DNA from 4 places in the Steroidobacter flavus genome. Region 1 is predicted to be linked to each of the others. Evidence: riboswitches for the same ligand, from Rfam matches in the RefSeq annotation. Region 1 holds a riboswitch; each other region holds the start of a gene.
What was found. A riboswitch is a leader RNA that binds a small molecule or an ion and turns the genes downstream of it on or off. The one in region 1 is predicted to bind cobalamin.

Region 1 (7,630 bases):
GCTCGATCAAATGCCGGTCGGCCGCCGTCATCCGCTGCGACAGATGGCCCAGATCGATCTGAAAGTCGATCTCCTCGACGGTCCAGGTGTTCTTGATCGCGGCCCGATACATTTCATAGAAGCGCGGATAGCGCATCGGGCGCAGCGTCAGATCGAAGCCTGAATCCAGCAGGGAGGCGCTGCGTGAAGTCATGACGGCGCTCACTGGCACGCCTCGCACAGTTCCGGATTCTCCAACGAGCACACCACCGCGGCGGTGTCGCTCACCTGCACCGTCGTCTTCGCGATGTTCGTCGCCGGACGTGAGCGCAAGTAGTAAGTGGTCTTGATGCCGCTCTTCCACGCATACATGTACATGCTGGAGAGCTGCCCGATGGTCGGATTGGCGATGAACAGGTTCAGCGACTGGCTCTGATCGATGTACGCGCCACGCGACGCCGCGAGATCGATCAGCGCCCGCATGGGCACTTCCCAAGCCGTGCGATAGATGGCGCGCAGTGCCTGAGGAATCTCGGCGATGCCCTGCACCGAGCCGTCCGCCAGCTTGATCTGATTGCGAATCTCATCGGTCCACAAGCCGAGCTGCTTCAACTCCTCCACCAGGTAACGATTCACCTGCAGGAAGTCGCCGGACAAAGTCTCGCGCTTGAACAGGTTGGAAACCTGCGGCTCGATGCACTCATAGCAACCGGCGATCGAGGCAATCGTCGCAGTCGGTGCGATGGCGATGAGCAGGCTGTTACGCAAGCCGTGCGCTTTGATTTCAGCGCGCAACGCATTCCACCGCGTCTCGTCCGACGGCGTGATGCCCCAGCTGTCGAACTGCAACTCACCCTCCGCGGCACGCGTGTCCTTGAATGCATCGTGAGGTCCCAACTCGCGCGCCAGTTCCATGGACGTCCGCAACGCTTGGAAATAAATCGTCTCGGCGATGCGCGTCGACAGTTCCTTCGCTTGCGCGCTGTCGAACGCCATGCGCAGCTGGAAAAACACATCCTGCAAGCCCATCACACCCAGCCCGACCGGGCGCCAGCGCATATTCGAGGCACGGGCCGTGGCGATCGGATAGAAGTTCAGATCGATGACCCGGTCCAGCTGACGCACGGCCGTCTGCACGGTTTGCGCCAGCTTGTCGAAGTCGAATGCACCGTCGATCACGTGACGGCCGAGATTGATCGAGCCCAGGTTGCACACCGCAGTCTCGTCATCGCTGGTGACCTCGAGGATCTCGGTGCATAGATTCGACAGATGAATCGTATTGCCGGCGCGTGCCGTCTGATTGCCCGCGCGGTTGCACTTGTCCTTGAAGGTCATCCAGCCGTTGCCAGTCTGCGCCAGGGTGCGCATCATGCGGGCATACAAGTCGCGTGCACGCACAGACTTTCGTGCGAGCCCTTGCGCTTCGGCCTGAGTGTAAGCCGCATCGAACGCCTCGCCCCACAGGTCCGGCAGCTGCGGCACATCCTTCGGATCGAACAGCGACCACATCTCATCCGCCTCCACGCGACGCATGAACAGATCGCAAATCCAGTTCGCCAGATTGATGTGATGAGTACGGCGGCCTTCGTCGCCCGTGTTGTCGCGCAGTTCGAGGAAGGCTTCGACGTCGGCATGCCATGGCTCGAGATACACACAAGCCGCGCCTTTGCGCTTACCGCCCTGATTCACCGCCGCCACCGACGAGTCGAGTGTCTTCAACCACGGCACGATCCCATTCGAGAGACCGTTGGTCGCGCGAATCAGCGAGCCTTCCGAGCGCACGCGATGCCAGGCCACGCCGATGCCGCCGGAGAATTTCGACAGCAGCGCGATGTCCTTGTAACGATCGTAGATGGATTCGAGCGAATCGCCGGGCGAATCCAGCAGGAAACAGCTCGACAATTGTTCGTGGCGCGTGCCGGCGTTGAACAGCGTCGGCGAGCTGGGAATGTAGTCGAGCGATGAGAACACCTGATATAGGTCGATGGCCTCGTGCACGCTGGCGCTCAGCGCACAGGCAATGCGCAGCCAGAACTGTTGCGGCGACTCCAGCGCCAGCCGGCGCGTCGGGTGCTTCAACAAGTAGCGGTCGTACAGCGTCTTCAGACCGAAGTATTCGAACTCGTGGGTGCGACGCGCGTCGATGGCGTCGTTGAGCTTGCGGGCATTGCTCTCGACAAAGCTCATCACGCGCTCGTTGATCAGCCCGACATCGAAGCCCAGGCGAATCGATTGCGAGAACGAATAAACGCCCTGCCCCTGCACTTCCTTGTCGATGAAGCCCGCGAGCAGACGCGCCGCGAGACGCGAATACTCCGGCTCTTCGAACGTGAACGAAGCGGCCGTGCGGATCGACAGCTCATCCAGCTCGCGAGTGGTCGCGCCATCGTACAAGCCAGCAATCGTCTTCAGTGCGACGCGCATGGGATCGACCGCGTCGAGACCGTCGCCACAGCGCCCGACCGCACGAACGATCTTGTTCACGTCGACGGCTTCGCGCTCGCCGTTGCGCTTGGTGACTCGCATCTGGGTGCGAGCCGAGTGTGGAGGCGTTAAATGAAAATCGGTTTGAGCAGAGTCCAGGGTCGCCAGCATGTGTGTTGTTCCTCGAAGCGTCGCTCCCGCGAGCGAAATCGGGCGATCGAGGGAAAGACGGGAACAACGGAGCGAGGTCACTAGCGAACGCAGCGATCCGAACATCCGCCAGCCCTTTCCCACGAGAGCCCGACAGCCTGTGCGCGCCTGTGACGACGCGCGATCTTCGGCAGGTCTTCGGGCTCATGGGCTCCGGCGTGTGCCGACCTACTTGGCGCTGCTTCCCAGGCAAAAGCCCAGTGCTGTGTGCGCCGTTCGTTCCCAATTACCGCTGCGGGGCAGCTCCGGAATGTCACCGGATTCCCTTTTCAGCCTGCCCCACTGATCTTGGGGCAGGCACCGAGGATGGGCACAAGATATTGTGGTTTTCGCAAGGCGTCAACCTCGACTTGGGCCCAGGTCCAATAGTGCCGCCGCCGCTGAGGTGCCAACGTTCGACACTTTGAAAGGGCCGTCGCATGGACAACTCCCCCTCGAGCCGAATGATTCTTTGCATCGTCGGTGTCGCGCTCACGGCGATTGCTGGATGCGAAGCCACGTCGCATCGGGTCGGTCAAAATGCGACCGTGCAGTTCGGCGTCGTGCAAAACGCCCAGCAAGTCACCTTGGACTCGAACGCCGCCCAAGGCGCGCTCCTCGGCGGAACGATCGGCATCATTGCGAGCGGACGCGGTTCGGCGGCACGTGGCGCCGCCACCGGAGCTGTGGTCGGTGCTGCCGGCGCAGCCGCCACTCAAGGCAATCGCTCAGGCACTCAATACACTGTGCAAATGGCGGACGGCAGTTCCGTTCGCATCGTCAGCGATCAGCGCGAAATCAAGGTCAACGATTGCGTCGCCATCGAGCGGGTCGGCAGCAATGCAAACATTCGTCGCGCTTCATCGGACTACTGCGATCCAACCAACGCGCAGGCAGTCAGCCAGGTGAGCGATGCTGTGAGATCGGAGGCCGTCCATTGCGATACCGCGAAACAGGAGCTCGCGAAAGCAACGGATCAGCAGGCGGTGGATCTGGCCATTCGCAAAGTCGAGCTGTTGTGCGACGACTAACAAATGATAGTTCGCCGCGCGCTGCTGTCGGCGTGCAGCTACATTGTTGCAAATACAACAACCGGGTCGCCAATGACCGACGCAATTCGTGAATCCAGCCACGCGTCGATCTCCTAGAATTCTGCTCGTGATCGACGACACCTCCTCCCCGTACTCGAGTGCCACACTTTTTTCGGAGTCGCACGACGTTGCGAGCCCGATCCTCGCGCCTCGCAAACTACTGGCAGCGCTGATCGGTGGCGACCTGCTGTTCATCGTGCTGCATTGGTTGCACGTGCATACGAACCTGCTCACCTCGGAGCGCTGGTCCATCGCACGCGATCGCGGCTACGGCGAGATGTTTCAATATCTCAAGTACGCCGGCATCATGTTCGCGCTCAGCCAGTTGTTTCGGAAAACCCGCCTTCCTGTGCTGCTGCTCTGGATCGGGGTGTATGGCTTCCTGTTGCTCGACGACTCAATGCGCATTCATGAGCGCATCGGGCTCGACCTGGTCGCGTGGGCGCACATTGCCGATTTCGGCGGCCTGAGGGGTCGCGACTGGGGCGAGCTGATCTATGCAACGATCGGCGGCGCGTTCCTCACGCCGGTGCTCGTGGTCGCATACATTCGCAGCTCATCGATGGCACGCGCCATCTCGATCAACATGGGCATTCTGCTGGCGGCGCTGCTGATGTTCGCGATCGGCGGCGATGCAATCCACCGCCTCCTCTCGACCACGGCGTTCGATGCCATGGCGACCATCGTCGAGGACGGCGGTGAAATGCTGGCGCTGAGCTTGACGTGCTTTTACGTCGCCCGCTATGCCGATGGTGCGTCGGGTGCGTCGCTCGGTCGCAGTCGATAGCCCAGGCCGGTTTCGGTGATGATGAACACCGGCTGCGCCGGATTCGGCTCGAGCTTCTGACGCAAATGTTTCAAGCAAGCACGCAGGCTCTGCGTGTCATGAGCGCGATCGGGGCCCCACGCTTCCCGGATCAGCTGATTCGCGGTCACGATCATTCCCGCCTGTCGCGCGAGCGATTCGAGCACCCGATATTCCAACGGCGTGAAACGGATTTCTTTATTGGCAGCGCGAGCCTCCCGGCGCGCCAGATCGATCGTGACATCGCCCAATCGAACGATCGCTGTGCGATCCAGTCCTCGCGAGCTTCGGCGTAAAGCGGCGCGGACTCGCGCGATCAACTCGGGCGCACCGAACGGCTTGGTGACGTAGTCATCCGCGCCCGCCTCGAGCGCCGCCACCTTTTGTGTTTCCATGGTCCGCGCCGACAACACAATGATGGGCACACTGGACCACTCGCGAACGCCCTGGATCACGGTCATTCCATCGGCATCGGGCAGCCCGAGGTCGACGAGCAGCAAATCCGGTCGATGCGTCCGCGCTTCGATCAGCGCTCGCGCTGCTGTCTCGGCCTCAACCAAACGATAGGGCTCGGACTGCAATAGTGCGCGAAGCACGGCGCGAATGGTTGGGTCGTCCTCCACGACCAGAATGCGGTGCATGGCTTGTGTCACAGCGAGCCTGCGGTGGTTGGAAGAAAGAACTCGACACGCGCTCCGCCGCCCGGTCGATCGGTCGCGCGGATCGTGCCTCCATGCGCATGGACGATGGCGCGGCAGATCGCCAGCCCCAGACCGGCCCCCGCGACCGCACCTTCACCTTGTCCGCGACTGAACTTGTCGAACAGGCGCTCGCGATCCACGGCTGGAAAGCCTGGCCCTTCATCGTCGATCTCCACCCTCACCCGCTGTTCCTCGAGCCGCGCTCCGATATGAAGGACGGCATCGGCGGGCGTGTACTTGGCGGCATTGTCGAAGATGTTGGCGAGCGCTTGCACGATCAGGGTTCCGTCCACGTGTAACACCGGCAACTCGTTCGGCACATCGATGCGGACCGGATGACTCCGCAGACGCTCCTCGACCCGTACCAGCGCCGAGCCGATCAAATCATCGAGGGCATGCGTGTCGCGCCGGAGCGCGATCTGACCCGATTCGAAGCGCATCAGGTCGAGCACGTTGGAAACAATCTCCGCCATTTCCACGGCCTTCGCTTCGATGGATCGGGCCAGCTGCGTCCGAATGTCATCATCGATCTCTCGTCCTCGCTCGGCCAGTGTGCTGCTGGCGCCGGCAATGGCCGCCAGCGGCGTGCGCAAGTCGTGCGATATCGATGCCAATAACGTATTACGCAGGCTTTCGGTTTCGGCAGCGACACGACCCGCCTCGGCGGCAGCCGACAAGCCGGCGCGCTCGACGGCCAGACTCAACTGCTCGGCGAACGAATCGAGCAGACGAGTCTGCTCCGGAGCTAACAACCGCCGGCTGGTCTGTGGCAGTACCGCCAGAACCCCGAAGCGCTGCTGCTCGTGTGTGAGCAAAAGATACATTGCCGGTGCTTCCGGCATGTAATCGGAGCCGAGGCCGCCGCGGGGCCCGTGCTCGAATACCCATTGAGCCACGGACAGGTCTGCGTTTCGGAACGAACCGTCCATCGGCGCGTCGGCCGGACGTTGTAACGTCCCGGTGGCATCGGGAAGCAACACGGCCGCTTGGCAATCGAAAACATCCACGATGTGCCGGACCGCCACGCGAGACATGTTCGCGACGCCGCGCGTGGCACTGAGATCGCGGGTCATCGCATATAACAACGCCGTGCGCCGTTCTCGATCGCCCGTGGCCCGGCTCTGCCGGCGCACGCTCGCGATCAGGTTCGCCATGGTGACAGCGACGATCAACATCACCGTGAAGGTCACCAGATATTGCAAGTCCACCATCGTGACGGAAAAGCGCGGCGGCACGAAATACACAGCGAAGGCAGCAACATTCGCAAAGGAGGCGAGCACCGCCGGGCCGCGGCCGAACTTGACCGCGACGAACGTCGAGCTCGCGAGGTAAGACATGATGATGTTGGCCACCGCCACATAGGGATCCAGCGCATACAGGAGGGCACTGGTGAGCGCGCTGATCGCGAGCGCCCATCCATAGCGTGACCATCGAATGGATTTCAGCCAGCTGGCTTTGGAAGAGTCGCGGGAGCGTGTGCCGGAGCGCTCGCCATGCGCCGAGCCGATAGTGATGACGTCGAAGTGCCGGGCTTCGCGAACCAGTCGGGATGCGGTCGATGGGCGCAGCGAGGCAAGCAGCCCCTTTCGCCTCGGCGCGCCGATCACGATATGGGTCGCTTCTGAAGTACGCGCATAGTCGAGCAGCGCCTCAGCGGCGGACTGACCATCCAACGTGACTGCCTGAGCGCCGAGCGTGCCCGCGAGCCGCTGCAATTCCGTCCAGCCATCGCGCGAGCTCGAAGGCCGTTGCAGCAAGTCAGGCGTTTCGACGAAGACCAGCGTCCATGGCGCCGCCAGCAAATCGGCAATGCGCTTCCCCGCCTGCATCACGTGCTCAGCTCGCGAATCCGCCCCCACGGCCACGAGCACTCGTTTTTTACGACCCGGCGAAGGCGCCATGTATCCAGTGTTGCTTGGTAAGTTGCCAGCTGCGATGGCACTACTATGGCGCAGGCACTGGCACGAGTACACCAGTCAAAGTACGAGGCTCCCGCTTGGGCAGCTCGATGGTTCGCGCCAGCCGCATCGCCGGCCGCTCGATCAGCACATTCATGATCCACGCGGCAACGATGCTCGTCAGCATTCCGCAGATGAACGCAACGTAGGCCCAGACGGTGGAATAGTTGGCGCCAATCAGTTCGCGGACCAGCACGGTCGCGCGCCAGCCGATCCCAAGGTGCAACAGATACAAGCTATAAGAGATACGCCCCAGGAACTGCATCACCGGTCCCGCGAGCAACCGACGCCAGGACGCAAAATGGAAGCTGCACACGATCGCAATCCCGGTCGCGGCAGTCACCAGCGGAGCCGCGACTCGATAGGTGCTCGAGCCGAACATCACCGCGGCAACCACGCACAGGACCACCGACACGATGAGCACATCCCGGTCGCAGTGGCCGCGATAATAAAGATAGACGACCAGGCCCAGCGCGAATTGAA
Region 2 (7,630 bases), on a different contig from region 1:
TTGCCGGGTTTGGCACGACGGTTCCAGCGCAACCAACCGATCCATAGGCCCGTAATCGCAAGCACCACGCCGATGCCGGAGAGAATGTCGACCATCCATTCCCAAAACTCCGGATACTTGCGAACGAACGTCGGATAGAGCCAATGGGTGACGGCGGCAAAATAGTTCAGCACCCGCTCCGTGCTGTGCGTGTCCCGAACGACTTCGCCCGTCGTCGACGAAACATAGAGCACCGTTCCATCACCATCATTGATCGCGAACTTGAGCAACGGTCGGTGATCGTTGAGTGCAGCTGATACCGTCCATTGATCGGTTTGCACAGTGCCGTCGAAAGCTATGCTGCTACCTTCGAACGGCGCAGCGAATTTGCCGAGCGAGGCAGCGCTTCTCTGAACGAATCCCGTCACGGCCTCCTCCGCCGCTTTCGTGCTCACATCGCGAAGCACTTCGCCGTTGTCCGCGAACACGACTCGAGGTTGCGCTCCGTTGTCCGCGTGAATCACATACGCCGGCCGCTCGGCGATCATTGCCAGGCGAATCGAGCGCGGCGCCGCTGGCTGCTCGGGATCAGCGACGGCGATTTTCTTGAGCGTGCTCGGCGTCGCTGCTCTCGTAAAGTCTTTCCACTGCAGTTTCGTCAGTGCGTCCGCCGGCGTGAGCGTCGCGGCTGAGAAATTCAGCAGCCGCGCCCCGGCCAGCCGTTCTGGCTTCGAAAGCTGCGGGAACTCCACGTACATCATGAAGATCCCGCTCACGAACCACAGCGCGAAGAACAGGCACAGCACGATGCCCGCCCAGCGGTGGAATAGAAACAGCTGCCGCTTGAAGCTCATGGCGTCAGAACGAGTACTTCATACCGAGCTCGACGCTGCGCGGATCGGCGAGCCTCACCATCAAACCGCTGCCCGAGGCCCACTCGGCGTACTCTTCGTCGCTCAGGTTGCGCCCGCGCAGGACGATCTGTGCGTCGTTCCAGCGATAACCCACGCTGGCATCGAAGGTCGTGTATGCGTCGAGCTGGATGCCGTTGTTGGTATTGGCCTGCCGCTCGCCCACGTGACGCGCACCGGCAGTGAACTCCCAATCGCCCAACGGCTTCACGATGAACAGGCCCGCGACGAACTTCGCCACGTTCGCCGGAGTGTTGCCCTCGCGAGAGAGGACGCCGCCGTTCGTGAGATTCTCGAAGAAGTCTTCGTACTCCGCCTTCCAGGTCCAGGCGGCGTGCGTATCGATTCGAAACTCTCCCGGCAACGTGAACGCCACGGCAAGCTCGGCGCCTTGCGACACTTGCTTCCCGATCTGAGAGCTGACGCGGTCCGCATTCGTCGTCAGCACATCCTTCTTCTCGATATCGAACAGCGCGAGCGTCAGGTCCGTGCCATGAACGGACGCCTTGGCCCCCACTTCGTATTGAGCGCCCTTCTGCAGGCTGAAGTTGTCCTGAGTCACCGTGAGACTCACCAGCTGCGACACCGGCTGAGCGGCGCGACTGTAGCTGGCGTACAGATTCAGCGCATCGCTCGCCTCGAAGATCACACCGAGCCGACCGGTGATTGGATCGTACGATTTGGTGTATGGATCGAGACCGACATACGACTTGCGTTCCACATCGATCTGCTCGTAGCGCAAGCCGCCGACCACCTTCAAGCGCTGCACCGGCTCGTAAATGTTTTCAACGTAGACCGCCGCGTTCTCAGTCGTCACCTTCACCGTGCGCTGATAGTGCACGTCCGGGCCGTAGCCTCGATCGAAGCCGACCAGCGGCACATTGGCCGGCGTCGGCGACGCTGGCAGAGTCTGTCCGCTGTTACGGATCTGCTCGTTATTATCGTAGAGCGCGCCGATCAGGAACGTGTTCGGCCGACCCGCCAGCGTGCCGCTCCAACGCAAATCCACGCGATTGCCGATCTGCAGGTCGTTGCGATAGATCAGGAAGAAACTGCCGCGCTCGACCAGCTGAGACGCGGGGTTCCACACCGTACTCTCGGTGTTCCGCCAGTCCATGTGCTGAGTGGCAACGTAAGTCTCGTTACGCAACGTCCAGCGCTCGGACAGGTTGGAATCGACGATGAACCGCGTGAACGAGTTGTCGGCCTTCGACCAGTTGTCGATGTTGTCGTAGCTGAGACGACGTGTGCGCCCATCGATGCGAGCATTCACCAGTCGATCGGTCGCGCTGTTTGCACGCCGCACCGCCTGCGCACCGGTCTGATCGATGACCGCATCGTAAACCAGCGGTGTACCGTAATAACTGCTGACGCTGTCCTTCAGGAACGTGCTCTGCAAAGTGAGTGTCGTGTCGTCGGTGGCGTCGTAGCGTAAGGCGGCGGCGGCGGCGGTGTAGTCATAACCGCTGTCATCGACGTAGCCATCGGATTGCGTCTGCGAAACATCGAAGCGGTAGTAGAGCTTGTCGACGCCCGATGGGCCGCCCACGCCAAAGCCGGTGCGATAAGTATTCCACGAGCCGACGGTGGCCATGATTTCCGCTTTGGTGGTGTCGTCGGGCAACTTGGAAACGTAGTTGATCGCGCCACCGACCGCGCCTTCGCCATACAGCAGCGAGGCCGGGCCTTTGAGCACTTCGATGCGCTCGAACAGAAAGCTGTCGAGCGGGCGCGACGACTGCGAGGCGGTGTTCTGGCGGATGCCATCGCGCATGACAGTGATGTCGTTGCCAGAGAATCCGCGCGTCGCGTAGTTCGGAATCGAGCCGACCGACGTGCCGCCGGTCATGCCGACAGCGCTTTCGATGGCTTCCATGGCGGTTCGCGCACCGCGCAGTTGGATCAATTCATGTGAGATCACCGAAACGCTGGCCGGCAGATCGAATGCATCGATGCCGAGTCGCGAGCCCGTGAGCACTGGCTCATCGAGCACGACCGTGCTGCGCTCCCGCTGTCCTTCGACCACGATCGACTCGGTCTCATCCGCCTTGCGGTCGGTCGCACTCGCCTGCAGCGCCACCGCCAGCATTCCCAAACCGCTCGCCCAGCGGGCGACCCCGTGTTTGCTCACAATTGCCTCGCTTATTGGTTTTATCCAGCCTGTGCACAGAGCGCACCGGCCGCCAGTTATTTACGGTTACGAGGCCGCCTGCCCGCGTTAACAAACGCGCGAGCACGTCATCGATGGAAAAAATGGAATAACGGAAGGCGCGATTCGCCGGCGAACGCAGCGACGCGAACATCCGCCAGCCCCTTCCCACGAGAGCCCGACAGCCTGTGCGCGCCTGTAACAGCGCGCGATCCTCGGCAGGTCTTCGGGCTCATGGGCTTCGGCGTGTGCCGACCTACTTGGCGCTGCTTCCCAGGCAAAAGCCCAGTGCTGTGTGCGCCGTTCGTTCCCAATTACCGCTGCGGGGCAGCCCCGGAATGCACGCTGACAGCGTGGGCACCGGGTTCCCTTTTCAGCCCGCTCTTCGGGGAGCAGGCACCGTGGACGGGGCGCACGATATTGCGCTTTGCCGGAAGCGTCAACCGTTACACGCGGCGCTTATGGCGTTAATAACGGTTTCGTAACGACGTTAACCGATGTTTTCTGAGCCGTTAACGTGGCCATTACACCGGCCCGCTTGGGTGAGTGTCCATGGATAACCAAAGGCACTGCCGACCGGCCCGATCCGATCGCTAGAGTTCGCGCCGCTTTGCTGTAAACGAGAGATCGAGCATGCCTGCCTCACGTCGTACCGTCCTTGCCGCGGCCGGAGCCGCCCTCGCCTCACTCGATGCCACCGCGATACCGGTCGATGACACGGTCCGCGAGCTCATCAAACTTTCCGAAGAGTCCAACGCGACCCTGCTGCGTGGGGACATCGACCGATACCAGGAGCTCATTTCCCTGACCGACGACTTCACCATCATGGCCCCGTTCGGCGGCAAACCGACGCGTCGTATCGATCTCACCGCCGAGCGCATGCAGGCCATGGGCCGCTTCTTCAAGAACGGCACCCTGGAACAGGAAGTGATCGCCGCCTACGGCTCGCCGGACATGGTGGTGCTCGCGCTCATCGAACGAGCCCAGGTGGAAGTCGGCGGTTTGCCATCGCAGCCCTGGGCGCTACGGGTCACGCTGGTCTATCGGCGGGAAGGAAAGGAGTGGCGGCTGGCGCATCGACACGCCGATCCCCTCGTGGCAGGCATCACCCTGGAGCAATCAGCCGCGCTTGCTCGTGGCTGAAGCGTCGTCGAACACCGTTCGTCCGCCATACTCGGCGGCATGCGCGCGTTCTTCCGAGATGAACGCATCGAAGCTCGGGCCGGCGACGCGCCCTTCGAGGGCCCGAGCTTGAGCGTCGAGCTGACGGATCGCGGCGAGTCTTTCGTCGTTACCGAGTTTGGCCCGGCTCACCGCCTCCTTGAGCACTCGAATCGTTTGATCGTAAACCTTCAGCGGCACGGGGAACGGGTGGCCATCCTTTCCACCATGAGCCATCGAGAAGCGGGCCGGATCGCTGAACCTCGCCGGGGCGCCGTGCAGAACTTCAGCAACCAACGCTAACGCCGCGACGGTCCGCGCACCCACGCCTGGCGTGAGCAGCAGATCGGCGAAATCCTTGGGACCACGATCCGCGGCCGCTGCGAGCGCCGCGTGCAAACGTCGCAATACCACGTCCGATGCGCGTACTTCGTGATGAGCGGGCAAGCTCAAGTGCGGCGTCGGGTCCGGCTCAGGAAACAAACTCAGCGCCGCATTTCCCGAATCGCGCCATCGTTTCAGCAAGGCCACGGGGCGGTCCGGGCCCGCGTGCACCAGCTCGAGACCGGCGCGTCGATTCCGCTCCGCCCGAACATCCGCCAGATTGATAATCGAGCCTTGATTGCGACCTTCGATAGCCGTGTGCGGCGAATCCAGGAAGCTTTGCAGATTCTCCGACAACCAGTGATAACGGCGTGCTTCGCGTCGCTGCTCATTCATGCCTTGTTGAACGACACACCAACGGCCGTCGGTCGTCACAATGAACGCATGCAGATAGAGATCGTAACCATCCTGCACGGCTGCACTATCGACCTTCGCGACCAGTCGGCTCGCATTCGTTAACGGCGCCGCGTCGAGTCCAGTGCGATCCCCTAACGCCATCAGCTCCGATGGCGTCTCTCGCGACTTCGCACCTTTGCCGCCGCAGACGTAGATACCAAGTTCCTGCTGTATCGGAGCAAGGCCGCGCTTCAACGCGCCGATCACACTGGTCGTGATGCCGGAGGAATGCCAGTCCATGCCCATCACGGCGCCGAAGGACTGAAACCAGAACGGATGCGCGAGCCTGCGCAACAACTCGTCGCGGCCGTATTCCAGCACGATGGCCTCGACGATGATCCTTCCCAGCTTGGCCATGCGCGCCGACAGCCACGGCGGCACATGCCCGCCATGCAGGGGAAGATCGGCGCTACCTGTACGTTTACCCATGATGCGGTCACGTTACCGGTCGCGCCGCCGTCTGTCGATTGCAAATGTTGGCGTGCCCTGATCACAACGCCAGTTGTTCCACCAACCAATCTCGAAACATCCGCCTCGCCCGCGATCGCGATGCCCCGCCGAGCAGCCAATACGTGCCGCAGGGCGCGCTCATGTCGAATGGCCGGATCAGCCTTCCCGCCTTCAAGTCATCCGCTGCCAACAGGTCGTCGCCCAACGCAATTCCGTGGCCATTCGCAGCCGCCTGCAGGACCAGCGCGACATCGTTGAATCGCATTCGACGCGGAATCGAGATGCCAGGCAAACCCGCTGCCCGAAACCAGGCTTGCCAGGAGCGGTCCTCATCCTCATGCAACAGCGGAAATTGCAGCAGATCCTCGGGCTTTCGCAGCGCCTGACCGGGACGCATCAGCGAAGGCGCCAGCACCGGATACATCGCAACCTCCGCGATCAGGATGGCGCTGCGCTGTGGGCTGCGTCGCGGGCCTTCGATGTAACGAATCGCCATGTCGGTCTCGCTGCCCAGCTCCCGCATGATCTCGGTCGAATCCACTTCTACATCGACTTGCGGTTCGCTCGCGACGAAACGAGGCAGACGCGGCAGCAGCCAACGCGCGGCGAAAGCGGGTTCGACGCTGAGCCGCAAGCGCTCGCGAGTTTCACCCCGCGCCTGCGCGACCGAACGTGCGATCTGCATGAAACTTTGCGACAAATCGGCGGCCAGGCGCTCTCCCACCGGCGTCAGCTCGACCCGCCGGTGCAAACGAACGAACAGCGGCTGATCGAGCGCTTCCTCGAGCTGCCGGATTTGCCGGCTCACCGCCGCTTGTGTGAGATGCAACTCATCCGCCGCACGCGTGAAACTGAGGCGCCGCGCCGTCGTTTCGAAAACGTGCAATGTATGAAGCGACGGCAGTCGGACCGAGGTTGGCATAAGCTGAGATTATGGCAGCCGATCAGCAATGTTGCTTGAGCGAAAGCGCCCGCGCCGGTTCAATGAGCCATGGACTTCCTGGCGCAAGTCATCGCGGATCTAGCCACAATCGTGACGTTCCAGCAACGTCGGCCGGCACCGCCTGTCGACGAGCCGGACGACTCGGATGAAACCTGCTGTCGCCTGCGATCATTGACCCGGCGCACTCCCGGGACTGGAATGGGCCGAGCCAGCGTTCCCAACGACGTTTGATCCGCCCGCCAAGGAGTGCGATATGAGAGGCATCCATCCGGTCGCCAAGCCCGACCACGTGCCCGACGCAGCCGTCTGCGATTTCGATATGTTCAAGGACTCGGAGCTGTTACGCGATCCGCATGAGCGCGTTCGCGATCTGTTGAATCGAGCACCCAATGGCGTGCTCTGGACCCCTCACAACGGCGGCCACTGGGCGGCCATCGGACACGCGGCGGTATTCACGGTGTCGCGCGATCCCGAAACATTCTCCAGCTCTCCCTTCGATGCGTCGGGCATGTCGAGATTCGCGGCGCTGGAAGCGAAGATCGGGCGGCACATTCCACAACAGGTGCCGATCACGCTGGATCCGCCGGAGCACGGCAAGTATCGCGGCCCGCTGCAAGCGACGTTCTCTCCCAAGTCGGCCGTCAGCAAGCGGGAAGAAATTCGCGCGCTCGCCGACTCGTTGATCGATGCGGTGAAGGACCAGGGTCATTGTGACTTCCTGGCGTCGATCGCCGAGCCTCTGCCCGTGCACGTGTTCTTGAAGATGATGGGACTGCCTTTGGATCGCTCGGCTCATTTTCGTCATCTGGTGCACGAATTCCTGGCACCTCGCGGCAGCGCGCCCGAGGAACAGGTACGTCGCCAATGTATGGTCGCCGATGCGATGATCGACGTGATCAAAGCGCGCGAGACCGATCCGAAGGACGACATCATCAGCCTGCTGTGGCGGACGCGGATCGACGACAAGCCGATGACCATCGAGCTGATGCAGGACTATTGCACTTTGCTGTTCATCGCAGGCCTGGACACCGTGATCAACGGCATCAGCTTTGGCATTCGCCATCTGGCGCAGGATCACGCGTTACAGGAGCAACTGCGCGCCAATCCGAGCATGATTCCCGAGGCCGCCGAAGAACTGCTGCGTCGTTACACCTTCACGATTCCGATGCGTCGGATCGCCAAGGATGTCGAATTGGCTGGCTACCCTCTGAAGAAAGATGAGTGGATCGCCATCTATCTGCCCGGTGCGGATCTGGA
Region 3 (7,630 bases), on a different contig from region 1:
TGATCGGCCGCCGCGCGCAACAACTCGGCGGCTTCGAACTGATGGGACGGATCGAGTCCGGTGAACGGCTCGTCCGCCAGAATCCAATCCGACTCGCCAGCCAGCACCCGAGCCAACAGCACGCGTGCCCGCTCGCCACCCGAAAGCGTGGTGACCGTGCGATCCGCCCACTGTGTGACTTCTGTTTTGGCCATGGCGCGTGTAACAGCCGCGCGATCTTCTTCATCGCTGGAGAGACCATGAAACGGAATGCGACCGAGCCCGACCAACGTTTGCACGTCGACCGCCCAAGCGATTTCGGGGGTCTGGGGCAGAAAGGCGATGCGACGCGCACGTTGCATGGCTGCCAACGAATGAAGCGATGTTCCATCCAGCTCGACCGCGCCGCGCTCCGGCTGAAGCAGGCCGACGATGCACGACAACAGCGTGGACTTGCCGGCCCCGTTCGGGCCGAGCACCGCGGTAATGGCGCCCGACTGCAATTGCAGATCGATGGCGTCCAACACGACGCGGCTGCCCCGTCGAAACTGTAATCCGCTGATCTTCAGAGTGCTAGGGCGCGTCATGTGAGTTTGCGTCGCATGGAGTGCAGCAGCACGAAGAAGAAGGGCGCGCCGATCAGTGACATCACTACACCGAGTTGGAGCTCAGACCCGCCGGGAAGCAGCCGCACGGCGATATCTCCCGCGAGCACCAAGGCCGCGCCAGCGATGGCGCTGGGCACCAACAATGCCCCCGGGCGCGAACCCACCAGCGGACGCATCAGATGCGGCACGATCAGTCCGACGAAGCCGATCATGCCAGTTACCGCTGTGCTGCTGCCAACGATCAGTCCGATGCCGAACGCGAGCTGCCACTGCGCACGATTCAAATCGATACCGAGCGAGCGTGCGCCCGTCTCTCCGAGCGTCAACGCATCCAACGGGCGACGACAAGCAAGCACGGCGAGGCTGCCAATCACGATCAATGGCGCGGCGATGGTCAGCTCATCGAAACTTCGATCGGTGAGGCCCCCCAGCATCCAGCGCACGATCTCGCCCGCAGCCCACGGACTGGGCGAAAGTGACAACGCCAGCGAAATGCCAGCGATCGCGAGCGCGCTGATAATGATGCCGGACAGAACCAGCGTCAGTACGCTCGCCGCCATCCCGGACAAAACAAACAACGCAGTCATGCCGATCACGCCGCCGAGCACGCCGCAGATCGGCAGCACCCACGGATGCAGGCCCGCGATGTTAAAGAAGATGCTGAGTACCGCGCCGAGCGCCGCCATCGCCGAGACGCCCAAGGTGCCAGGCTCGGCGAGTGCGTTTCGCAAATAGCCTTGCATGGCCGCGCCCGCCAGACCGAGCGATGCACCGACCAGCACGCCAAGAATCGCGCGAGGCAGTCGGAGCTCGAGCAGAATTGCGCGACTCACGGCGTCCTGCGCTTTCCACATCTCCCAAGTCAGAGTGACGCGGCCGACGGCAATCGACAGGAACCAGAGCACGACGACAAGCCCCAACAGCGCGGGCATCGCCCACCGACGAGAAATCACAATGCGGTCCTCTTGCCGTGGGCCGCCCAGGCTTGATCGCGTGCATGCACCAGCGTGGCAGCCGCTTCAACCATCGCGGGACCGGCGCAATACAACAGGCGTGCTGGAAACACGGACTGTGTCATCTGAGAGCCTAAAGCTCGCAGCGCGCGATGATGGACGATCTTCTCCGCTTGTAGCGGCGCGCCGGGAGAAGTCTCGCCGATCAGCAAGACATCCGGCGGCGACGACACCAAGACTTCCAGCGGCAACGGACGATACTTGGTGACGCCATAGCGAGCGGCAATGTTTCGTAGCCCGGTCAGTTCCATCAGCTCACCGACCGCGGTATCCGAGCCCGCCGACAAACCGCCCGGCTGATAAATCGCCGCAGTGAGCGGTTCCTCGTTCGGGGGCAGGCGAGCTGCATCCAGTGCGGCTTGAATTCGCGCGACCATGACTTCGCCTTGGGGCTCCGCGTCGAGCAGCTTGGCGACCTCTCTTATTTGCGCCAGGCTTTCTTCGATACTTTGCGGGACGTCAAACAACTCGAATCGAATGCCGACGCGCTTCAGCGCATTCCGAGTCGCGGGGGCCGAGTGACGGCTCGTGAGTACCAGATCAGGTCGAAGCGCGACGACTTCCTCGGCCGTCTCATAAGTAATGGGCAGATGGCCGGCCACATTCGCGATCGTCGAACGCTGCGGGTCGCGTGCGTAATGGCTGAGTGCCGCGATCCGATCGTGCGACACGAGCTCGATGAGCATACTGTCGACACACATGTTCAGCGAGACGATGCGCATCGGACGATGCGCCGGCTCTTCAGCCTGCGCAGTGGGCGCGAGGCAGAGCGCGGCTAGCAGCGGTGCGAGCCAGGGTTTCAAAATTCCACTCCGCGCTGGGGCTTGAAGCCGGCGTCGTAGGGATGTTTGATCAGCGTCATCTCGGTGACCAGATCCGCGATCTCGGTCAGCTGCGGCCGGGCATCGCGGCCCGTGATGCAGATGTGTTTGTCGCGCGGCCGGTTCTTCAGGAACGTGACCACTTCGTCGATGCTGACGTAGTCGTTGCGGATGGCGATGTTCAGCTCATCGAGCAGCACGAAATCGTAGTCGGGATCGACGATCAGCTCGCAGCTGCGCCGCCAGGCCTGCTGGGCGGCGGCGATGTCGCGTTGCCGGTCCTGCACGTCCCAGGTGAAGCCTTCGCCCATCACGTCGAAGGTCACCAGGTCGGGAAAGCGACGGAAGAAATGTTTCTCGCCGGTCTGCCATTTGCCTTTGATGAACTGCACGATGCCGACGCGCATGTCCCAGCCGAGCGCGCGGGCCACCATGCCGAAAGCGCTGGAGGATTTGCCCTTGCCGGGACCGGTGAGCACCATCAGCAGGCCGCCGCGCTCTTTTTTGGTCGCGCGCTCGGCGCGGCGCTCGGCCTGGCGCAGCTTCATCTCTTCGGCATGCAGGCGATCTTTGTCGGCTTCCGAAAGTCCGTCGGTCGTGCTCATGGTTGCATCTTCAGCGCGTTGGCCACGCGCCGCCAGTCATTTGAAGCGAGCGGCAGACCGAAACGCAACAGAGTGCTGTTGTACTCGAACGGCCGGGCGAGAATGCCTTGTGAGGCGAGTTGGGTGAATCGGGCGCGGGCATTCGGAGCACGGGCCAGTCGATAAAGCGAGGTGCCGCCGACGATGGTCATGCCGCCGGCGATGAGTAACCGGTCGAGTCGCTGCGCGGCGCGATGCAGGCGAAGGCGCGTTCTCGAGGCCCACGCTTCGTCCGCATAAGCCGCGAGGCCGGCGCGCAGAGCGTCCGCAGATACCGGCCAGTCGCCCAGCAAATAACGCAGCCGAGTCGCGATGGCGGTCGAAGCGATGACGAATCCGAGTCGGACCCCCGCCAGTCCATAAAACTTTCCAAACGAGCGCAACACGATCATGCGCGGCGCACACTCAGTGCCGGCCAGCCCGGCGACGCTCAGCTGAGGCTCGAGGTCGGCGAACGCTTCGTCGACGATCAGGACGCCGCCATTCGCCTGCAAGGAACCGTGCAGCGATAACAGTTGCTCGCGGCTCAGCACGCGCCCGTCCGGATTGTTGGGACTGACGACAGTCATCGCGGTGTTCGCGGCAGCTCGCGTCGCCAACTCGGCGTCGGCGACGATAGTTGTATCGAGCCCGGCGCGAGTCCATGCATCGGCATGCGAACCGTACGTCGGCCCGGCGATCACAGCGGACGCCGTCTTCAAAAAATACGGCAGCAGTCTCAGCACGTTCTCAGTTCCACCGGTCGCGATCACTCGCGCCGGATCGTCGACGCCGAACGCCGCCGCGGCGACAGCTTCGAGCTTTGCCAGGTCGGTGGGCTCAGGCAGTCGATTGCGCTCGCGAGCCGAGGCTCGCGGCGCTGGGTAGGACGAAGGATTGATGCCCGTGGACAGATCGATCCACGGCTGCGTCACATCCGGAAACAGCGAGCGCGCGACACAGAGCCGGCCGCCATGATGAGCGAAGCGACCGGCAGCGATGTCAGCCCCACTCTTCATTAGAAGCTCTGTCGCAGGCCGGCGTAGAAGGTGCGGCCGAGCGTGCCGTAATTCTTCACCGTCGTGTAGTCCTCGTCGAACGCATTCTCGATTCGACCGAACACTTCCAGCGAATCGCTGACCGCATACGACGCGCGCAGGTCGAACAGCGTGTAGCTCTCGAGCACCTCGAGGTTGTTGATCTTGTCGAAGCTGCGGCCGGCGTGCTGAACGGCGACCGTGGTGGTCAGGCCGACCGGCCATTCGTAGCTCAGCTGCGCATTGGCGGTTTCTTTTGGCCGACGCGGCAACTCATGGCCGTAGTTCGCTGTGCCGCGCGCTGCGTTCTCTGCTTCCATGTTCGTGTAGTTCACGGTGAGCGACAGTTGTTCCGTCAGATGTGCGGCTGCCGCCAGCTCGACGCCTTTGGCGTTGGTCTTCTGGAAATTGTCGTAGTAGCCAAACCGCCCCTGGCAGTTCGGCGAGGTGTCGCCGGTGCTGCAGGTGACGAAGTCGATCATGTTGGTGGTGTCGCGATCGAAATAAGTCGCGGACACGACCAGCTTCTTGGCGAAGAAATGTTGCTCGACGCCGGCATCCCAGCCCTCAGCCTCTTCGGCTTCGAGATTCAGATTGCCGTACTGGCTGTACAGCTGATACAGCGTCGGCGCTTTGAAGCCTTCGCCGTAGCTGGTGCGCAGGATGGTGGTTGATGTCACAGACCACGCGGCGGAGGCGCGCGTCGTCGTGTGACTGCCGAACGTGTCGTGATCGTCATAGCGAACGCCGGCGCTCAACGACAACGCGTCGATCGGCGTCACGTTGACCTGCGCGTAGATGCTGTCGATCTGCACCTCGCCGGTCAGCGGGACGGGATTTGGTTCGAACGTCGACGGCGATACGGTGCTCAGCTCGGAGCGCTCCGACTCCAGGCCGACGATGGTGTTCACGCGGTCCGTGATCCGCAGCGTGCCTTGATATTCCCAACGCTCGTTGCGACCTTCGGCGTCGAACGTGGTCGGCACCGTCGACGAGGGGTCGGTATCTTTGCGATCCGTGTTCGTGTACGCAAAGCCGATACGATTTTCGAGACGACCGTCGAACAAGCCGAAGTTCACGCCGGCGTAGGTTGTCAGTTCTTCGGTGACGCCGTAGTCCGGGGTATCACGCAGCGGGAAGCCGTCGTATTCCGAACGGCCGTCGCTCCAGGTCGAGCGGATTTCAGCGGAGACGTTATCGGTGATATGCAGAATGCCGCGCGCGTTGAAGCCGACGTTGCGATAGCTGTCGGCCTCGAGACCGCCCAGATCGCGCGAGTACGAAGAGATACCGTCGCTGGTCAAGTAATTGCCGCTAACGCGCCAGGCGAAGCGGTCGCCGCCGGCCTGCACGTGACCGCGAACGAGTGCGGTGTCATGAGTGCCGCCCTCGGCGGAATAAGAGGCAGACAGCGGGCCTTCGGGCATCGGCGTCACGATGTTTACTACGCCGCCGATAGCCTGGCTGCCCCACAACGTGGACTGCGGACCGCGCAACACTTCGATCTGCGCGAAGTCAGTGGTGATCAGATCCGCGAAGTTGAATCCGCCGCTGGCCGAAGACGGGTCGTTGAGTTTGACGCCGTCGATCATCACGATCGTTTGCTGGCTCTCGGCGCCGCGAATACTCAGCGTCGTCGTGCCGCCCAGGCCGCCGTTGCGAGCGACTGTCACGCCCGGCGTCGCCGCGAGCAGATCGGAGACCGCAGTCTTCTGGCTGCGACGCTGCTCCTTCGCGGTGATCACAGTGACGGAATCGCCGACGCGCGACGTTTCCTGCGAGATGCGGTTGGCAGTGACGATCACATCCTCGACGCCATCGCCCGTGTCGGCGGCCAGCGCGGACAACGCTGGATGCAACAACAACGCTACGGATGCGGTGAGAAGACGGGATGAAGCCCGGAAAGACGGGCGGCAGACGGATTTGGTGTGCACAGAAGGCTCCGCGGAGAGTTACAAACCGCACGGGCTGCAACTTCAAAACGCGTCGCGACCCATGCACCGGTCGCCTCTACAGGGAAAACTCCCGTTCTCTTGGCACACCCCGGCCAATCGATGGACGACGGCGGCAAGCAGGTCTCCTGGCTGATGGCTGAAGTCCTCGCGTCACCTTCCCGGCGTACCCAATTCCTTGGGCTACACCAGTGGTCTTTGACGCGCGGCGAACCACTTACAGTTGCGGGGGCAGCCCGGGCTTCACACCCGAGTTCCCTTTGAATCCCCTTGAGGGGGAACTTGTCGCGCGGCGCGAGGATGAAGTTTGAGCGGGCCTTCGTCAAGTGTCGGACGAATTCTTGCGCCGGGCGCGCAGCTGGTAGTCCAGCGACCAGGCGCCCGGGCCGTACACCGTCAGCACCAGCAACATATAACCCCACAGATAATGCTGGCCGATGGCGGCCGCGAAGCCTTCCTGGAACAGTACGTGCGCATAGGAAATCACCGCCAGAACGTTGACGGCCTGCAGGCCGAGCGCGCTGATCCGGCCAAATAGACCGAGTATGAGTAGCATTGGAAACACCAGCTCGCCGGCGGTCCCGGCGATGGCGGCGAGGTGCGGGGTCAGCACGGGCACGCGATATTCGTACTCGAACAACGCAACCGTCTGGTCCCAGTCCGACAGCTTCAGATAGCCGCTCTTGAGGAACGCCCAGCTCACATAAACCCGCGAGGCGAGCGCGAACGGCGCTTGCAGATGGTCGAGCAGGCGGGCCATCGGGCTCTTCGGGTCCATCAAGGCGTCGCTCAACATATCGGACTCCCGCTTTTTGCTTGTTGGCTAGAGGACCGGTCTGAGCCATCGCTTATTACTCCGTTTGCGTGTAATGCGATGGCGCCGGGCCCGGTCTAGTGGGCAAGATGCTGTTCGCGGCATCGATGACGATCCGTTTCAACCGCTCGAAAAATCAGATTCAGGAGAGAAGCATGAGCACACAGAAAGCCACTTGCGCCGCCATGGCCGCCGCCGCTGCACTGCTGTTTACCACTGTCGCCACCACGGCGAACGCGGCGGATGAAGCCAAGGTGAAATGCGAAGGTGTCAATTCGTGCAAGGGAACGTCCGCCTGCAGCACCGCCACCAACGCCTGCCAGGGCCAGAACAAGTGCAAGGGCCAGGGCTACTTGCTACTGAGCAAGGGCGATTGCGATGCCGCCAAGGCCAAGATGAAGAAGTAATTGCGATGATCGGCGGCCCTGCGCTGGCCGGTGTTTCGCGATTCTTTCTCACAGCGGCGCATACATGCGCCGCTGTGCATTTGGGGCTCAGTATTCCAGCGCGCTCAGCAGCGTCTTCGCCACTGCATCCACCGGCACATTCTGACCCAGCACGACGATCACGCCGCGCGGTGCCGGAATGATCTCACCCTGAAAACCTTTCTCGTCGATATGTTCGCGCCCCTGGGTTGGCGCGTCCGTGACGACCAACGCCGTCACCGGGCCTTGCTCGGTTTGCACGACCAGATGCGGAACTCGCTGACCCCGGAAGGGACAGCTCTGCGCGTATGACACTCGTGCCGCACCGGGTTTCAATCGCAACCTCGAAGCGGCGAGC
Region 4 (7,630 bases), on a different contig from region 1:
TCGTGCCGACGTGCCAACACATTGATAGCCGCGCCCCCTTGGAGATAGTTCAGCAGCATCTGCGCGGTGACCGCCTGTGGGTAAGCGCTGACGCCGTCGGTGGCGATGCCGTGGTCGCCGGCGAATACAAACATTTGCGGCGCGCGGAACACCGGGGTTTCAGTGTCGAGCGCCAGGCCGATGCGCACCGCCAGCGTTTCCAGCGCGCCGAGCGAGCCCTGGGGCTTGGTGCGCGTATCGAGTCGGCGTTGCAAGGTGGCGTTGGTTATCATGACTGCATCTGAACGGTGAGTGCGGGCTATGGTCGAGCATGACAAATCGGGTGAGCGGGCTTCGGTCGGGCGACGCCTGATCATCGGCGGGGCGCGTTCGGGGAAGACCGCTCATGCCATCGCGCTGGCGAAATCGCTGTCGGCGGCGCGCGGCGTGAATGTCACCTATGTTGCCACGGCGCAGGCGCTCGATCAGGAGATGCAGCATCGCATCTCGTTACATCGGGCGGAGCGGCCGGCAACGTGGCGCACCTTAGAAGCACCGACCGGTCTTGCGCAAGCGTTACCCGGGGAGGAGTCATCGAACATCGTGGTCATCGACTGCATGACCTTGTGGCTGTCGAACGCGTTGCTTCAGGATTTTCGCGAAGATGCGCCGACCGCGCCGTTGCCGACCTGGGAAGCCGAGCGCGATAAATTCCTGCAATGGCTGTCATTAGCGCGCGTTGAGGTGTTGTTGATCTCCAATGAGGTCGGCATGGGCATCGTGCCGCTGGCGCCGGTCGCGCGGCGTTTTCAGGACGAACAGGGGCGATTGAACCAGATGCTGGCGGCCGCCTGCGATCAAGTGACATTGGTGGTTGCCGGAATTGCCGTGCCCATCAAGAGCTTCCGTGCCGGTTGATTGACGACTCGAGGGTTTTCGCGCAAGGTGTCGCGCGAACGACATGTCATGGGAACCGGGTGCAACACCCGGGCTGCCCCCGCAACTGTAAGCGGTGCCGCCATCGAAGCTCCCGAATGTGAGGAGCAACCACTGGGCTGAAGGCCTGGGAAGGTGATGCGCAGGCTGTAAGCCGCAAGCCAGGAGACCAGCTTGTCGCGGTCGTCTTTCGTGCAGCCGGGGTGTGCTGAGCGAGCGGGAATTCCTGCAGCGGCGACAGGTTCACGGAGCGGTGCCTGAAGGCCATCGCACCGTGTGGTGCGTCAGCTTCTGTGGGTCCCGCCGTGCGATCGCAGTCTCATTCTCTCGTCCGTTGGTTTAGCGGACTGTGTTGCCTGATCCTTGCCTGTTTCGCCGCCGAGCTGCCCGCGGCGACCTTGGTTGCTGTCGTTTCCGAGCGCAACTCGGGCGACCTCGCGCAGGCCGCGCGCGATTTCAACCAGCGCCTGCCCAATCATCGACTGATCTTCCGCACGACGGCGCAGGTCGACGCGCTCAGCGATGCTCAGTTGCAAGAGCTGATCGGCGAGGCCGACACGTTGTTGCTCGCGACGGTGTTCAAAGAAACCGCTCAGCGCATTCAAGCACAGCTCGCAACCACGCGCGCGAAGGAGATCATCGCGGTGGCCGGCGATCCCGGGCTCGGACGGCAAAGTCGCTGGCGTGCCAAACGTTTGTTTGTCGATGAAGATCCGCGCTACGCGGAGCTCTCGTCGTTGACGGCTGAGAAAGATGCCGGTGCGGAAGCTGTCGCTGCTGCTGTTCAGCGCCATCCGCAACTCGCGCCTTGGATTCAAGCTCGTGCGTACTGGCAGAACCGCGGCGAGTCCAACTTGATCTCACTGCTGGCGCTGATGCTGTCCGAGCAAGACAAGGCGGCTGCGGCGGCGGTCAAGCCGGTCGAAGACGCATTGCCCATGCGCTTTCACTATCGCGGCGAATGGTCGACGGCTGAAACATTGCGCATTGTTGGCGACAAACGCGTGGTGGCCGTGCTCGAGGATCAACACGCCGATGTGACGTTGAGCGAAGCGATCTGCCGTTCGTTGAATGCGCGAGCGTTGGATTGTCTCACTGTGCTTGCCGGTTGGGGCCGGCCGAGCAGCGATGCGCTCGGAGTGATTGGCAACAAGGTTGGCGCTCGCTTGGGTGCGGTCGTGTCCGTGCAGGATTTCATCATCGGCGGCAGCAGCGATCGAGCAGAGGCGACGCGTCGGCTCGAGCAGCTCGATGTGCCCGTGCTCAAGGCGCTTCGACTGCACGATGTGACAGCGGAAGGCTGGCGCATGTCCGAGCAAGGGCTGGCTTGGGACAGTGTTTACTACCGCGTGGCCATGCCCGAGCTGCAGGGAATCAGTCAGCCGATCGTCGTTGCTGCCGCAGCCGCCGCTCAGTTGGATTCGCTTACAGGCATCGCGGTGACGCGAACCGCGGCCATTCCGTCACAAGTGGAACAGATGACGGCGCGAATCGAACGCTGGACTCGTTTGCAACAGACCAAGAACGCAGACAAGCGCGTCGCCATCGTTTACTACAACCATCCGCCGGGCCGTCACAATATCGGTGCCGACAATCTCGACGTCCCCGCCTCATTGCTGGAAATCCTGCGAGCGCTGAAGCGTGAAGGCTATGACACCGGGCCGTTGCCCGCATCGTCGGCGGAATTGCTCGAGAAGCTGCAGCAGGATGGCGTGAATCTTCCCGAGCAAGGCGATGTGCTGCGCTCGATGGCGACGCGCGTCACCAACGTCAGCGCGGAACAGTACGGCAAATGGTTTGCAACGATGCCTCAACCGTTGCAGAAGGAAATGACCGGCGGTCCGCTGGCGTTTCTGCAGGCGAATGTTCAGGCGGCACAGGCGGCTCGATTGCCTCAGCATGCGCGCGGTCAGATCACTCGAACGCTGCATGAGATCGAACATTTGCTCGAAGGCGCTCAGCATCCGGCACGCGATCGCGCACTCGATCTGGTCAAGCAGCTGCAGGCTGCGTATGAAACTCAGCTCACCAAAGGCGGCAACGAAGCGACCGTCGACAAACTGACTCGCGCGATTGCAGCGACGGGCGTCGAAGGCTTGCGCGGCTGGGGAGAGATCCCCGGCAACGTGATGGTGAACAAAGGCAAGCTGGTGCTGCCGGGCCTGCGCTTCGGCAAGATCTTCGTGGGTCCGCAGCCGCCGCGCGGATGGGAGCTGAACGAAGAGCTGCTTCACGCCAACACCAGCATTCCGCCCACACATCAGTATCTGGCGTTCTATTTCTGGTTGCGTCACGAGTTCAACGCCGATGCCATCGTGCATCTGGGGCGTCATTCGACGTATGAGTTTCTGCCGCGCAAAGGCGTCGGTCAGGATGAGCTCGATTATCCGGCACTGATTGCCGGCGATATTCCGGGCATCTATCCCTACATCGTCGACGGCGTCGGCGAAGGGTTGCAGGCCAAGCGGCGCGGTCTCGCGGTGATGGTCGATCATTTGATTCCGCCGCTGACCGCGACGCCGCTCTACGACGATCTGTTGCGCCTCCGGCAGCTCGTGGAAAGTTACGAATCGTCGAACAACCCGGCGTTGCGCAAGCAGGCAGCGTCGTCGATGCGAGCCCTCATCGATGAGTTGCACCTCAAGGACGCGCTGACCGCGAGTATGGATGCCGAGCTGAAAGTGCGCGGCATTTCGTTTGAGCAGGCTGACGATGAATTGCTCGTGCACGAGATCGGTCACTATCTCACCCACCTGCAGGAAGACTTCATGCCGCTGGGCCTGCACGTGTTCGGCAAGCCGTGGCAGAAGGAGGCGCTGGATACGATGCTGGTGTCCATGAAAGCAAAGCCAGGCGATAAGACGCTGCGTCAGAACCTGCAAAGCTCGCCGGACAATGAAATGCGGGCGCTGTTGCATGGCCTGGCCGGTCGATTCATTCCCGCCGGGCCGGGCAACGATCCGATTCGTAATGCCGAGGCGCTGCCGACGGGACGCAACTTCCATGGGCTCGACAACAGTTTGATTCCGTCGCGGCTCGGTTACTCGTTGGGCGCAAAGCTCGCGAGCGAGGCGCGGGCCAAAGTCAAAGAGGACGGCAAGGAAGCGGTGATTCTGTGGGCGTCGGATTCGGTGCGGGACGAAGGCGCGATGGTGGGCTTCGGCTTGTCGCTGCTCGGGGTCGCGCCTCAATGGAACAGTCGCGGCATCGTGGCCGGTCTCGAGCGTCAACCCTTGAACGACGTAGGTCAGCGTGCCGACACGGTGTTCGTCACATCGGGGCTGTTCCGCGATTTGTTCGGTCAGCAGATCGTGTGGCTGGATAAAGCGGTGTTGCTGGCGCTGGACGGCAGCCGTCGCACCATCGAACGCAGCCGTCCCGATCTTGCTTCGGCACTGCGTGTCGCGCTGGAACCGTTGGGTCCGATGGCGAGCCCGGGCGATGAGCCGCTGGCGCGAAACCACGTGGCGCGCCATTGGGTGAATGAAACATCGGCGCTGATCAAACAAGGCCTGGGTCATGCGGAGGCCGGCAAGCAAGCGAGCTTGCGTGTGTTCGGCACTTCGCCCGGCGATTACAGCGCCGGCATCAATCGGGCCGTGGAGCGCTCCGGCAGCTGGAACGATCGCAAAGAGCTCGCGAAGATTTACATCGATCGCATCGGTCACGCGTATTCCGCCGATGGCACGAGCCAAGCGCAGCAGGAGCTGTTGAAGAGCAACTTGCGCGAGGTGCGCAACACTTATCTGGGGCGCTCTAGCAATCTCTACGGCCTGATGGATAACAACGACGCGTTCGACTATCTCGGCGGCCTGAGTCTCGCGGTGGAAACATTGAGCGGTCGCGTGCCGGCCAGTCACGTCGCCGATCATTCCAATCCTTCGCAGCCGACCATGCAGCCGCTGCCGACAGCGTTGCTGACGGAGTTGCGGGGTCGTTATCTGAATCCCGCGTGGATCAAACCGTTGATGCAGCATGGCTACGCGGGCGCGCGAACCATGGGCAGCGAGTTCATGGAATATTTGTGGGGCTGGCAAGTCACGAATCCGGACGTGATCAAGAGCTGGGCTTGGGACGAGGTCAAACAGGTGTACGTGGACGATTCCCATCACCTGGGGCTGGATAAGTTCCTCGAGCAAGGCTCCAACGTGCACGTGAAGACCAACATGATGGCCATCCTGCTGGTCGCGGCCGAGAAACAATTCTGGCAAACCGACGAAGCCACGTTGCAGCAGCTGAGTCAGAAGTGGGTCGATCTGTTGCTCGAGCATGGTCTGCCGGGCAGCGGTCACACGCAGCCCGATCATCCCGTGTTCCAGTACGTGCAGCCTTATCTGCGCGCCGATCAGATCGAGCCGCTGAAACAATTGCTCGAGCGTGCGCGTGTGGATGCGAAAGCTGCTTCGTCGCCGACGACGATGAAGGAGTTGCAAGCGGCTAAGGAAGGCCAGACTAAACAGCAGGCAGCTGACGCTCAGGGTGCGGGCGGTCGCTCGCCGTGGGCCTTGGCGATCATCGTGCTCGGCATCGCTGTATTGCTGTCCGCCGGATATCTCCGTGGACGTTACGTTGCTCCGAAGGAACATTCCGCATGAACTCTTTCATCGTGCAATGGACCCACTCGCTGGTGCCGTTGCTGCTGACCCCCGTGGTCGTCGGATTGTTTGTTTGTGTCGCGCTCGCGTGCGTCGACATCGGTGTGCTGTTCGGCGAGCGTGGATTCTTGCGTCGACGTGAGCGGCCGACCGATGTCAGCGCGGTCGAGCGTCGGGCACATCGACGCATCGAGCGGGCGGACATTCTCACTCGCACCTCGCCCATGCTTGGCTTGATGGCCACACTGATCTCGCTCGGCCCCGGTCTGACCGCACTTAGCAATGGCAATCTGAACCTGCTGGCCGAGGCGATGCTGACGGCTTTCGACGCCACAGTGCTCGGCCTGGCGGCCGGCGTCGTCGGTTTCATCATCGGCCGGCTGCGCCGTCGGTGGTACGACGAGGCGCTGCTCCGATGGGAGCAGCAGTCGTGAGGCGGCGCTGGAATAGCGCGCGATTTGAAGAAACCCCAGAGGATCCGCAGGCGTCGCTGGTCAATCTGGTCGACATCATGCTGGTGTTCATTTGCGGGTTGATCGTGGCGCTGGTGTCGGCTCAACCGGTGTTCAACACCACCTCCAGCAGTGCCGAAGGGGGCAAGCAAGTCGTTGAGCCGGGACGCGAACTTGCCGAGCTGCCGGAAGGATTGAAGGGCCAGGCGGCCGGCGCCGGCATGGAGCCGGTGGGGCAGGTCTATCGCGATCCCAAGACCGGCAAACTCATCCTGGTGGGCCAGTAAGCGGCGGTTACTTGCCAAGCTCCGGTCCGCGCTGCATTCTCGGCAAAAACACCGAATGCGTGTTTGGGGATTCCGGAGACGGCGATGTTGAGCGAAGGGCTGGTCGATTTGCAGCGGGCCATCGATGTCGAGGGGCTGTGGCAGAGCAGCCTGCGACTGGTGCAATCGACGCTGCATCATCATTCGTGCAGCCTCATGCTCGGCATCAACGACTATGAGCCGGTGGCCGCGCGCCATCATGTCGAGCAGCCCCGTCGACCCGACTACATGCCCGCCACGAGCCTGGCGGTGTCGCGTCCGTATCTCGCGTCTCATCCTCGAGTGCAGCTCTATACCTTCTCGCAAATCGCGTTGGAGGATCCGCAAGCTCACGAGCGTCGTCTGGCTCAGGAGGCCGGTCTCGATGAGTGGCGCGAATTCGTGCATCTCGCGTTCTGGCACGAGGGCCTGCCGCAAGCCGTCTTCAGTGTCCGGCGGAGTGCACGGCAAGCTCACTTCTCAGCCGATGAGATCGGCTTCTTCGAACAAATTTATCCAGCGATCGATGCCGGCCTGCATCGGTTGCGCGCGTTGGAGCAGGAGCGCTTCAAATCGTTTGCTTTCGAGCAGGCGTTGAGCCGTTCCTCTTCGCCGGTGATTCTCACCGATGCGCGCGGCAATGTTTTGTTTGGTACGCCGGACGGCCGTCGGCTGTCCGAGCGCTGGGCGCGGTCGCATGGCGCACCGTTGGATGCGAGCGACTTGTCTGCCGATTTGTCACGAGCGATCAAGGCGCGTCGTAACGTCGGGTCGAACGAGCTGGCCCAGACGTTGCGCCATCCAGTCGATGTCGACTTGTCCGTTACCATCGACTCGAGTTGGTTCGGGGCGGGCCTGCGCATCGAGCCGTGCTATCTCCTGCAGTTCACTGCTGCCGACGAGCGGCCCCGGTCGCAAGAGCGTGCGAGCGAAATTCTGAACCGGCTTTCGCCGAGCGAGCGCAAGGTCGCGCTGCTGGTCGCCGAAGGTTTGCGTAACGAGCAGATCGCGCAACGTCTGTCGCGTTCGCGGCGGACGGTGGAATCTCAGCTCAATGCCATCTTCGGCAAGCTCGGCCTGGTCTGCCGCGCGCAGCTGGTAAAAGCGCTGTCCTGAGCGCCCGGCGGCGCCCGCCGCTTTGGGTGTTTTCTTTGATGCCCGCCCTGACAGGGCCGGACCAGAATCGGCCCTTCCGCGCCGATAAAGGTCTACAAAACATCATGATGTGGCGTTTCCAGCGGCGATGGCTCGTCGCTTTCGTCCTGGTCTTCGTTGGGGCCGCCGCGCAGGCCTTCGATGCCGGCCAGATCTACGATTATCTGAAGCGCGTGCAAGCCGACAGCGGCTCGCCCGGTGTTTCCGC

Region 2: it holds a riboswitch for cobalamin, as region 1 does, so the genes downstream of both, ACFPN2_RS31435 (TonB-dependent receptor) here and ACFPN2_RS26030 (ribonucleoside-diphosphate reductase subunit alpha) in region 1, are expected to answer to the same signal.
Region 3: it holds a riboswitch for cobalamin, as region 1 does, so the genes downstream of both, ACFPN2_RS18385 (TonB-dependent receptor plug domain-containing protein) here and ACFPN2_RS26030 (ribonucleoside-diphosphate reductase subunit alpha) in region 1, are expected to answer to the same signal.
Region 4: it holds a riboswitch for cobalamin, as region 1 does, so the genes downstream of both, ACFPN2_RS18430 (cobaltochelatase subunit CobN) here and ACFPN2_RS26030 (ribonucleoside-diphosphate reductase subunit alpha) in region 1, are expected to answer to the same signal.

Annotation. Positions count from the first base shown of each region.
Region 1 is NZ_JBHSDU010000014.1:790,975-798,604, forward strand. Features, by position in the region: gene ACFPN2_RS26025 (ribonucleotide-diphosphate reductase subunit beta) at 1-193, opposite strand, end outside; gene ACFPN2_RS26030 (ribonucleoside-diphosphate reductase subunit alpha) at 202-2,574, opposite strand; cobalamin riboswitch at 2,726-2,933, opposite strand; gene ACFPN2_RS26035 (hypothetical protein) at 3,033-3,623, shown strand; gene ACFPN2_RS26040 (hypothetical protein) at 3,751-4,470, shown strand; gene ACFPN2_RS26045 (response regulator) at 4,425-5,141, opposite strand; gene ACFPN2_RS26050 (ATP-binding protein) at 5,138-7,054, opposite strand; gene ACFPN2_RS26055 (acyltransferase family protein) at 7,134-7,630, opposite strand, start outside.
Region 2 is NZ_JBHSDU010000015.1:829,303-836,932, forward strand. Features, by position in the region: gene ACFPN2_RS31430 (PepSY domain-containing protein) at 1-833, opposite strand, end outside; gene ACFPN2_RS31435 (TonB-dependent receptor) at 838-3,021, opposite strand; cobalamin riboswitch at 3,240-3,458, opposite strand; gene ACFPN2_RS31440 (nuclear transport factor 2 family protein) at 3,673-4,182, shown strand; gene ACFPN2_RS31445 (DUF763 domain-containing protein) at 4,159-5,409, opposite strand; gene ACFPN2_RS31450 (LysR substrate-binding domain-containing protein) at 5,471-6,352, opposite strand; gene ACFPN2_RS31455 (cytochrome P450) at 6,627-7,630, shown strand, end outside.
Region 3 is NZ_JBHSDU010000003.1:2,921,431-2,929,060, forward strand. Features, by position in the region: gene ACFPN2_RS18360 (ABC transporter ATP-binding protein) at 1-566, opposite strand, end outside; gene ACFPN2_RS18365 (FecCD family ABC transporter permease) at 563-1,540, opposite strand; gene ACFPN2_RS18370 (ABC transporter substrate-binding protein) at 1,537-2,403, opposite strand; gene cobO (cob(I)yrinic acid a,c-diamide adenosyltransferase) at 2,400-3,026, opposite strand; gene cobD (threonine-phosphate decarboxylase CobD) at 3,023-4,063, opposite strand; gene ACFPN2_RS18385 (TonB-dependent receptor plug domain-containing protein) at 4,063-5,946, opposite strand; cobalamin riboswitch at 6,135-6,334, opposite strand; gene ACFPN2_RS18390 (DoxX family protein) at 6,356-6,829, opposite strand; gene bufA2 (BufA2 family periplasmic bufferin-type metallophore) at 7,003-7,254, shown strand; gene ACFPN2_RS18400 (DUF3379 family protein) at 7,342-7,630, opposite strand, start outside.
Region 4 is NZ_JBHSDU010000003.1:2,932,029-2,939,658, forward strand. Features, by position in the region: gene cobT (nicotinate-nucleotide--dimethylbenzimidazole phosphoribosyltransferase) at 1-272, opposite strand, end outside; gene cobU (bifunctional adenosylcobinamide kinase/adenosylcobinamide-phosphate guanylyltransferase) at 301-897, shown strand; cobalamin riboswitch at 906-1,107, shown strand; gene ACFPN2_RS18430 (cobaltochelatase subunit CobN) at 1,221-5,510, shown strand; gene ACFPN2_RS18435 (MotA/TolQ/ExbB proton channel family protein) at 5,507-5,944, shown strand; gene ACFPN2_RS18440 (DUF2149 domain-containing protein) at 5,926-6,249, shown strand; gene ACFPN2_RS18445 (helix-turn-helix transcriptional regulator) at 6,334-7,383, shown strand; gene ACFPN2_RS18450 (serine hydrolase) at 7,422-7,630, shown strand, end outside.